DNA from 3 places in the Pseudomonas sp. FW215-R2 genome. Region 3 is predicted to be linked to each of the others. Evidence: riboswitches for the same ligand, from Rfam matches in the RefSeq annotation. Region 3 holds a riboswitch; each other region holds the start of a gene.
The links. Region 3 has a riboswitch for cobalamin ahead of cobO (cob(I)yrinic acid a,c-diamide adenosyltransferase). Riboswitches for the same ligand answer to the same signal wherever they lie in the genome.
Positions count from the first base shown of each region.

Region 1: it holds a riboswitch for cobalamin, as region 3 does, so the genes downstream of both, AC3WRD_RS17900 (TonB-dependent receptor plug domain-containing protein) here and cobO (cob(I)yrinic acid a,c-diamide adenosyltransferase) in region 3, are expected to answer to the same signal.
Region 2: it holds a riboswitch for cobalamin, as region 3 does, so the genes downstream of both, cobW (cobalamin biosynthesis protein CobW) here and cobO (cob(I)yrinic acid a,c-diamide adenosyltransferase) in region 3, are expected to answer to the same signal.

Region 1 covers NZ_JBYTBO010000012.1:95,050-98,323, forward strand. The annotation lists gene AC3WRD_RS17900 (TonB-dependent receptor plug domain-containing protein) at 1-1,752, opposite strand, end outside; cobalamin riboswitch at 1,845-2,050, opposite strand; gene AC3WRD_RS17905 (hypothetical protein) at 2,159-3,070, opposite strand; gene AC3WRD_RS17910 (LysR family transcriptional regulator) at 3,117-3,274, opposite strand, start outside.
Region 2 covers NZ_JBYTBO010000018.1:22,561-25,834, forward strand. The annotation lists gene cobN (cobaltochelatase subunit CobN) at 1-1,097, opposite strand, end outside; gene cobW (cobalamin biosynthesis protein CobW) at 1,101-2,174, opposite strand; cobalamin riboswitch at 2,274-2,483, opposite strand.
Region 3 covers NZ_JBYTBO010000005.1:318,179-321,452, reverse strand. The annotation lists gene AC3WRD_RS09975 (cobyrinic acid a,c-diamide synthase CobB) at 1-703, opposite strand, end outside; gene cobO (cob(I)yrinic acid a,c-diamide adenosyltransferase) at 700-1,311, opposite strand; cobalamin riboswitch at 1,393-1,618, opposite strand; gene AC3WRD_RS09965 (hypothetical protein) at 1,785-2,369, shown strand; gene AC3WRD_RS09960 (PQQ-dependent sugar dehydrogenase) at 2,436-3,274, shown strand, end outside.

The DNA of each region.
Region 1 (3,274 bases), on a different contig from region 3:
GACCTGTTTCGAGCTGATGACATCGCGGATATAGCGGATCGCACCCCCGGCGCCCCACATCCGGTCAACCGACTCGTAACCGACGCGCGATCGGGCGAAGAAGCTCGGTACGTCGTTGATCGTCACTCCCGCTCGGGACTCGGTGAGGTTGCGGGTCATGTCCGCTTGCAGGCTCCATTGATCGTTGAGCGCCAGTTTCGCGTCCGCCTCGAAACCGCGCATCTGGATCTGTCCCTGGCCGTTGACCCACTGGATATCGTCGAGGGTGATCAAGTCGTCGATCTTGCGTTTGAACAGGGTGACGCTGGCGCTGAATTCGCGATCGAGCAGCAAGCCTTTGTAGTCGAGGCCGAGTTCGGCGTTGCGACTTTTCTCCGGTTTCAGGTTGCGGTTGCCCAACTCGTCGCCCGGTTCGTTGACGAACAACTGCTCGGCGTTCGGCAGTTTGTAGGCAGTGCCGTACTGGCCGCGCAGTGCCCAGTGTTCATTGAGGTCATACAGCGAAGTGAGCATGCCGACCGTGGCGCTGTCGCCGCCGCTCATGGCTTCGTGACGAATGCCGATGCTCGGGTGCCAGTCGGGCAGAGCGTCGATCTGCGGGCGCAACTGGGTGTACAGCGCGTGGGCTTCAGCCTTGTCATTGTCGATGATCAGCACATCGTCCTGGCCCTTGAACCACTGGTTGTCCATACCGAACACCAGCACATGGCCGCCGGGCAATTCGGCTTTGCCTTCGGCCTGCACGCCCCAGTCGGTGAAGCCCCAGTAGTCGTTGTGGTTGATGGTTCTGGTGCCGCCATTGGCGGTGTTGTTGATGCGCGTGTAGCGGGTGTCCCAGTCGTTGATGTGGCCTTTGACGAAGTAGCTCAGGCGCTCGTTGATGTTCTGTTCGAAGGTCGCCGTGGCGATCTGCTGGACGCGGTCGTTGGTGGTCTTGTGGTTGTCGACCGGCCGGGCGAAGTCGAGGTTGGCGTCGGCGTATTGGTAGAACAATTCCATCCGCGCATCGTCGCCAAAGGACTGAATCGCCTTGCCGCCGAAGGTGGTGACTTCGTAGGCGCGCTTCTTTTCGCTGTCGTTCTTGATGTCGCGATTGCGAAACGGCTGATAGCCGTCCGAGACGTTATGACTGACGTAGGCCAGCAAGCCCAGGTCGCCGAAACCGTTGGTGAAGATGTTCTCGACCCGCGCATCCTCGGTGGTGCCACCGAAGGTATCCACGCCCATGTTCACTTCGCCGGAGGTTTTGCGGCTCTGCGGGCTGCGAGTCACGATGTTGATCACGCCGGACACGGCCTGAGTGCCGAACAGCAGGCTCTGCCCACCCTTGAGCACTTCGATGCGTTCGATGGCGTTGGCCGGCAGGGTGTCCAGGTACAGGCCGCCATACAAGCGATTGTTCAGGCGCACGCCGTCGAGCAGGATCAGCGTGTCATCGTTGCGCCCGCCCAGCAGGGAATAGGTGCCGTAGTCGAACGGGCCATTTTTCGGCGCGACGTACAGGCCGGGAATGAACATCTGCATGACGCGGGTGACATCGGCGCTGGGGCCGGCACGTTCGATCTGCTCGCGGGTGACGATCTCGACCTTGCTGCCGAATTGCGCCATGTCGGCCACGGTCGTGGACTCCACGGACGGCGCGGAAACGATTTGCTGAGTGAGTTCGAGCGGCGCGTCGTCCGCCAGCAACAGGGGGCTGAACAGACAGCCAAGCAATAGGGATGGAGCCGGAGTGTTAAAAGGTCGAATCATTGTCTTCTCGAAAGGATCTTCGCAGAAGAGCATGCAGGAGAAGGCATCGCGCACACGCCGACACCGGCCCATGCCCGCCCACCGCAGGATTTTGCCAAACAGAATTTCAGGCCGGTCTCCGGGCTTGCGCGTATGGACGCTTTCACCTTCCCATGGCCGTCTGGCCACAGTGGTGTGTCGAAAGCATCACGCGCCTACCGTTGCGGGGGCAGCACCGGACTTGTTCGAAAAGAACGTACCGGTTTCCCGTTTCACCCCATGCACGGCGGCATGGGACACCTGAAACAGGGCGGCATCTGAACATTCGGATGACCGCTCGTCAACTTCGTTGAAGGATGTAAAGCTCCTGCGACGCAGGCGCGAGATTGCGGCGAACCCTGATAATTGAATCACTGAAGTTCTGGTTCTAGTGAACGTTCGAGAGCATAAACACCGAGATAATCCCCGCGCCGAGTACAAACATCATTATGAAGATAATGTTCAGTTTGAGCCGGTTTGAACTTTCGAGTTTATTGAGCCTGACGACCAGGTCGTCCACTTGGGCCGAAGTTGCCAGTCCCTTTACCGCATTGGCCAGCGCTTGCGGGGAGATGGAGTTGTCCGGTTTATTTTCCATAGGGTGGGTTTTTAATCGAATTTCACCCTTCACCTTGGCCAATCTGAGGGCAACCGCGACCACCAGAAGAGGTGTTGCCATTAATTGAAGGAGTTTCAGGTACCGTTCGTAGACGTAGGCAGCGTATTGCGTTTTGTGTAATGCCTGAGCCTGTTCCTCGTAATCGGCGTAGGCCCGTTTGAAGCGCTTCACTTGTTCAACGATCAGCGGATCGGAAAATCTTTCAGCCTCTGGAAAAACGCTGTCGTAATTCATGAAAACGTTTCTGTCTACTTTAGTGTCCACGCGGTTTACAGGACGAATTTTTTGAAACAGATCACAGGCGCTAGCGAGCTGCTGGGCTGATTCGCGCTCCAGTACGTCGTCTTTTTTCACTGAAATTGGCAAGCAGATTCTGGCATCGCTTAACTCGTCTGCTGCGATATTCAGGGACTGGGCAGAAAGCTGACCAAAGGTTTCTTCCACTCTCAGGTTTGAAAGCTTTGAGTCCAGGCCAACCTGGATAAATTGAAATATGAGGCCCATCGAGCCCGCGATGATCCAGGCGTAATCAACTCTTTTCCAACCAATGTCATTCAGCCGGCTTGGCAATAAACGGCTTTGCCAAACGAACAACCCGCAAAAACAAATAAACAGACCCAGAATTCCGAGAATGGCGTAAGCCGAATACTCGAACATTTCTTTGATCAAAGATAACTCCATGTCGTGCTCTTTTTTCAGTGAAATATCAATTGGTTTCGCGGGCGCTTCAGACAGCCGTCACGTGCGCCTTGCCTTGTTGTACAAACCGCTCGATCAACCACCGCGCCGCCGGGCCCGGTGGCACATCGGTACGGTAGATCGCATCGAAGGTGTATTGCCCGCTGGTGTACTCCGACAAATCCAGCTGTACCAGTCGGCCGCTGT
Region 2 (3,274 bases), on a different contig from region 3:
CAGTGGCGCGCCAGTTCGGCCACAAAATCCATGCGTTCAGGCTGCGCCCGATAACACACGACATCGGACTGACTGCGCTCGCTGCGCCACGCCAGATCCTTGAAGCTGATCGGTCGGCTGATGATCCGGCCGTCCAGCTCCGGCAAGGCGATGTGCATCGCCAGATCCCGAGGGCCGAGGCCCTGCTCGCTGTCACGCCAACCTGGCTCGTTGTCTTGGGCGCAGATCGCCTGGATCACCGGAATGTTGCGACGGAACGGCCGCAGATGTGGCGCTTCCGGGCTGGACTGGGCGAAACCGGTGGTGTTCAAAATCACCCCAGCCTCGACCTCATCCAGCCAGTCCTCGACCACCGACAGGCAACCGGGCTCTTTCAAACTGGCAACGGCGATCGGCAGCGGATTGAGTCCGGCAGCCTGCAACCGTTGGCAGAACACGTCGATAAACGCCGTGTTGGCCGCTTGCAAATGCGAGCGATAAAACAACACCGCCGCGACCGGTTGACCGGGCAGCCAATCGGTTTGCCAGTCGCTCAGTGCGGCGGTGTTTTTGTTTGGGTGGTAAATCGCCGTGCGCGGCAGCGTTTGCGGCTCGCCCCACACGTAATCCCGCGCCAGCCAGCGATTGGCCAGACAGCGGAAGAAATCCAGCGCATTGCCCATGCCGCCCTGACGCAGGAACTGCCAGAGCCGATCACGATCCTCGGCGCCCACGGTGCTCAAGTCGCTGAGCTCCGGGTCGGGACGGTCATCGCCCGGCACCAGAATCACCTGCACGCCACGCTCGGACAACTCGACCAGCCGCTCGACGCCATAACGCCAATAAGCGATGCCGCCATGCAGCGAAATCAGAATGACCTTGGCGTGGCGCAGCACTTCGTCAACGTAGAGGTCGACCGACGCATGGTTCTGCACCTGCATCGGGTTGGCCAGCCGCACGCTCGGGTAATCTTCGGGCAGCTGCTGCGCGGCTTCGGCGAGCAGTGCGAGGCTGGAGTCGCCGCTGCACAGGATCACCAGCTCGGCGGGGGTTTGTCCAAGGTCGGCAATGTTGTCATCCGACACGAAACCGCCGGGCTGGGTCCTGAGCAGGTGCATGGCTTAAACGCTGAGCGCGGCGCGCAATTGCGCTTCGAGCTTGGCCGCGTCCAGTTCCTGGCCGATCAACACCAGACGCGTCACACGTGCCTCATCGGCGCCCCATTGACGGTCGAAATGCTTGTCGAAACGCGTGCCCACGCCCTGGATCAGCAGGCGCATCGGCTTGTTCGGGATCGCCGCGAAGCCTTTGACCCGCAGGATACCGTGCTGAACCACCAGTTGCGTCAGCGCATCGAGCAACAGGCTTTCGTCGGCTTGCGGCAGTTCGATGGAGATTGAATCGAAAGCATCGTGATCGTGGTCGTCATGATCGTCATCGCCTTCACCGTGGTGGTGATCGTGATGGCTGTGGCGGCTGTCGATGTGCTCTTCGGAACCGGCACCCAGACCAATCAGCACGTCCAGCGGCAGACGGCCGTTGCTGGCTTCGATGATTTTCACCGCTGGCGGCAGCTCTTCGGCGACTTCCAGGCGTACGCGCGCCAAATCTTCAGGGCTGGTCTGGTCGGCCTTGTTGAGGATTACCAGGTCGGCGCTGGCCAGTTGGTCGGCGAACAGTTCGTGCAGCGGCGATTCGTGATCCAGGTTCGGGTCGAGTTTGCGCTGGGCATCGACCTGATCCGGGAACGCGGCGAAGGTGCCGGCGGCCACGGCCGGGCTGTCGACCACGGTGATCACCGCGTCAACGGTGCAGGCGCTGCGGATTTCCGGCCACTGGAAGGCTTGCACCAGCGGTTTTGGCAGAGCCAGGCCCGAAGTTTCGATGAGGATGTGGTCGAGGTCACCGCGACGGGCCACCAGTTCGCGCATCACCGGGAAGAACTCTTCCTGAACCGTGCAGCACAGGCAGCCGTTGGCCAGTTCGTAGACGCGGCCGGTGGCTTCTTCTTCGGTGCAGCCGATGGTGCACTGCTTGAGGATTTCACCGTCGATGCCCAGCTCGCCAAACTCGTTGACGATCACCGCGATACGGCGGCCCTGAGCGTTGTCGAGCATGTGCCGCAGCAAGGTGGTTTTGCCCGAGCCGAGGAAGCCGGTGACGATGGTGACGGGGAGTTTGGCCAGTGTTTTCATCGGATGCCCTTTGGCAAGGTGGCGGGCATACGGGACGAGACCGGCAACACGGGTGCGTGCCTGGAGAGTTCGCCACCGGATCACCCCGCCCGGTTGAAAGTGAGAATCTGTGACGAGGCAGGTCTCCTGGCTGACGGTGTTCGGGCCTTGGCCCGGTATTCGCTGCGCCTTCCCGCTGGCTCTGGATTGAGCTGGCAGTGGCGTGGCAGCGAACAGCACCGTTCACAGTTGCGGGGGCAGCCGCGGCTTGGACCGCGTTCCCTTCTTAGCTTCGGCGTGGGCCGAAGAACCTCGAAAGCGCAAGGCTACGCATGGGTTCGTGATGGGTCAATGGGCGTTGTTTTTTGGTTTTGGGATTTGTGAGCATATCCGTTGCTGCGGTAACGGCTTCCTAGGGTTCCGCCCTTACGGCGGGTCACTTTTTCCAAACGCCGAAAAAGTAACCAAAAAGGCTGGACCCCAGCGTACGGCACTTCGCTGAGGCTCAGTGTTCCCTCGCTACGGTGTCCATCAGGGGGCATCGCCTACGGTTTGCTTCGCTGCACCTCCTCTCGATGTATGCGGCTTCGCCGCACGGCGCTGCGCGCCTACCCCCTGATGAACACCTCCGCTCGGCCTGCCGAAGGGGCAAAAAATCAAAAGCCACATCAAGAGCCACATCTAGAGCCCCTCACCCTAGCCCTCTCCCAGAGGGAGAGGGGACTGACCGAGTTGTTTGGCAGAGCTACGCCGACGTGCAATACCGCGTTGAACTCAGGCTTTGAAAAGCACACCAATCGGCTCCCTCTCCTCGGGGAGAGGGCTGGGGTGAGGGGTAAACCCACCACAAAACCAAAGCCGAACACCCGCCCCTCACTACTCAACACGATGAGCGTTAGCTCGAGTACCGCTTTTGATCGCAGGGCCCGTCGGCAGGCTGAGTGGAGGGATTGATTCGGGGTGGGAGCGCAGCGACCGTTTGGCGAAGCCAAACACATCGAGAGGAGGTGCAGCGAAGCAAACCGTAGGCGATGCCCCCGGATCAATCCCGGAGCGAAGGAACCCCGAGCCTCAGCGAGGGGCCGTACGTCAGGGTAGAGACCTTTTGGTTACTTTTGGGG
Region 3 (3,274 bases):
GCCTTTCGGTCTTCACGCTTTCCGGTGCGGCGAATTCGACAGCCGGTGGCAGCGCTACCTCGCAAGTGCTGGCCAGCGCTTCGGCGGCGGCGTCGAGGCGCACATCGAGGTCATTGAGTTCGCTGGCCTGCACCAGACCGAGATGGCGACTTGGCAGTTCGATCCCGGTTTCCCGGGACAACGCGCCGTACCAGCGCAAACCTTCAGTAAGGCTGCCTTCGAGCAACTGCGCATGGCGCACGGTGCCGACGCGGTTGGCCAGCACGCCGGCGAACGGCAAGTCCGGCTGATAGCGCGCCAGACCCAGAGCCAGCGCGCCGAACGTCTGAGCCATGGCCGTGCCATCAATCACGCCGAGCACCGGCACGCCGAAATGCCGCGCCAGGTCGGCGCTCGACGGTGTGCCGTCGAACAAGCCCATCACGCCTTCGATCAGGATCAGATCGGCTTCAGCGGCGGCTTCCCACAACAGACGTCGACTTTCCTGCTCGCCGACCATCCACATGTCCAGTTGATAGACCGGCGCACCGCTGGCGCGCTCGAGGATCATCGGGTCGAGAAAGTCCGGGCCGCATTTGAATACGCGAACCTTGCGCCCCTGATTGCGGTGCAGACGGGCCAGCGCGGCGGTGACGGTGGTCTTGCCCTGGCCGGAGGCCGGCGCGGCGATCAATACCGCCGGGCAGTGACGTGGTTGATTCAAAGTTCGACGCCTTTCTGCGCTTTGATACCGGCCTGGAAGGCGTGTTTGATCATGCCCATTTCGGTGACGGTGTCGCCCATCTCGATCATTTCCGGCTTGGCAGCGCGGCCGGTGACGATCACATGCTGCATCGGCGGACGGGCCTGCAGATCGCTGAGCACCTGATCCAGATCGAGGTAACCGTGCTTGAGAGCGATGTTCAGCTCATCGAGCACCACCAGACCGATCGACGGATCACGCAGCAGTTCGCGGGACACTTCCCATGCAGCTTCGGCAGCGGCGATGTCGCGCTGGCGATCCTGGGTTTCCCAGGTGAAACCTTCGCCCATCACATGAAAGCGTACCTGCTCGGGGAAGCGGCGGAAGAACAGCTCCTCCCCGGTGCTGTTGCGGCCCTTGATGAACTGCACCACGCCGCACTGCATGCCGTGGCCCATGGCGCGGGCGAGCATGCCGAACGCCGAGCTGCTTTTGCCTTTGCCATTGCCGGTCAGCACCAGCACCAGGCCGCATTCGTCTGGCGAATTGGCGATGCGCTCGTCGATCACGGCTTTTTTGCGCTGCATGCGCGCCAGGTGGCGCTCGTCGCGTTCGGGGGAATCAGTCATGGGGGAGCTCTCCGTTGAGGCTGGATAACGGCGGGCAGGCACAAGAATAGACGGCAACAAGCCTGGCATCGCCCACCGTGATGCCGCTGGATGGATCAGGCCGGTCTCCGGGCTCATGAGCGGCCTTGGCCTGGCTGCGCGCCTTCCCGCTTTGCAGCAGTGGCATCGGACGCAGCTTTTACTCATTTACCGTTGCGGGGGCAGCGCCGGGATCGTGATGGTTCTTCGCTTGAAGACAATCCTCACCGGCTTCCCTGTTTCACTCTGTCGACAGCGGTCACAGAGCACCTGAAACAAGCCGCGAAGGTTAGAGGGTTGGGGGTGGAGCGTCAAATGAAGAGGCCCCCTGAAAGCGAATAACTGCCGTCGATCAATTATCTGACGCCAATCTTGTGCCACACTGTCAGCAGTGATATCAAAGAGCCATGCTTTTTGAATGCAGAGAGCACATCACAATAACAAGGGAGAGCACCATGCAAGGCATGATCATCAGCAATCCGCGGCTGGAATTCCTGCGCCCGGTGCTGGAACGCTGGTTTGACTGTATCGACCGCTACAACGCCGTGCGCGGCGACAACGACACGCCGTACTGGCATGACGAAAAGGCCAACCTCGGCCTGTTGTCCGCCGCCGCGTGGATGGCCGAACTCGTCACCCTGCGCGACACCGCCACCCGCAAGCAGAACGAGGAAGGCGAGCGCAATGCCCGCGCCGACCTGTTCCTGGCCGGCGCCGAAGATCGCGCCTACATCCAGGCGACGCAACGCTGGCCACGCGTCAACAGCCTGAATCTGACCCAGGCCCTGACCGATATCACCAGCGACGCCAAGCGCATCAGCTACGCCAGCGATCTCAAGCTCGGCTGCCTGTTCGTCGCCCCACAGAAAGCCCAGCACAGCGCCAGCCCCGAGGAACTGCAGGACATGGTCGACGACCTGCAAAAGGAACACACCTGCGCCGTCGCCTGGTATTTCCCCTATGCCTATCGCAAATTGCGCAGCGAGGCTGGCAACTATCACCCCGGCATTGCCGTGCTGTTCAAGGAGGCGCGCGGCTGAGCGGTTGAACCATCGGGCTTGTGTACTTCTCTATGATTAGGAATGCATTCATAGGGAAGATCAGTAATGCGCAAGCCCCACCTCGTTTTCGTCATCGCACTCGCCGGAGGGCTCACCGCCTGTGGTGAATCCTCCAGCCTGCAAGTCTCGGACGGCACCGGCCCGTCCCCCAAACTGCCCGAACCGAACAAGACCCTGATCCCGACGGTGAACATCGCCCCGGCGATCGGCTGGCCGGCGGGTGCGAAACCAACGCCAGCCGCAGGCACCCAAGTGGCTGCATTCGCCGAAAACCTCGATCACCCGCGCTGGCTCTACGTGCTGCCCAATGGCGATGTGCTGGTGGCGGAAACCAATGCTCCGCCGAAACCGGACGATGGCAACGGGATACGTGGCTGGGTGACGAAGAAAATCATGGGCCGCGCTGGCGCCGGGGTTCCCAGCCCGAATCGCATCACCCTGTTGCGCGACGCTGATCACGATGGCGTGGCCGAAACCCGCACGGTATTTCTACAAAATCTGAATTCTCCGTTCGGTATGACCCTGGTCGGCAACGATCTGTACGTCGCCGACACCGACCGCTTGCTGCGCTTTCACTACGAACCCGGCGTAACCGAGATCAAGAACCAGCCGATCAAGGTCGTGGATCTGCCGGGCGGCCCGCTCAACCATCACTGGACCAAGAACGTCATCGCCAGTAAGGACGGCAGCAAGCTGTACGTCACAGTCGGCTCGAACAGTAACGTCGGCGAAAACGGCCTGGATCAGGAAGAAGGCCGCGCGGCAATCTGGGAAGTGGACCGTGCGACCGGCAATCACCGGATCTTCGCCTCGGGCATTCGCAATCCCAACGGTCTGGCCTGGGAACCCAAAAGCGGCGCGCTGTGGACAGCAGTGAACGAACG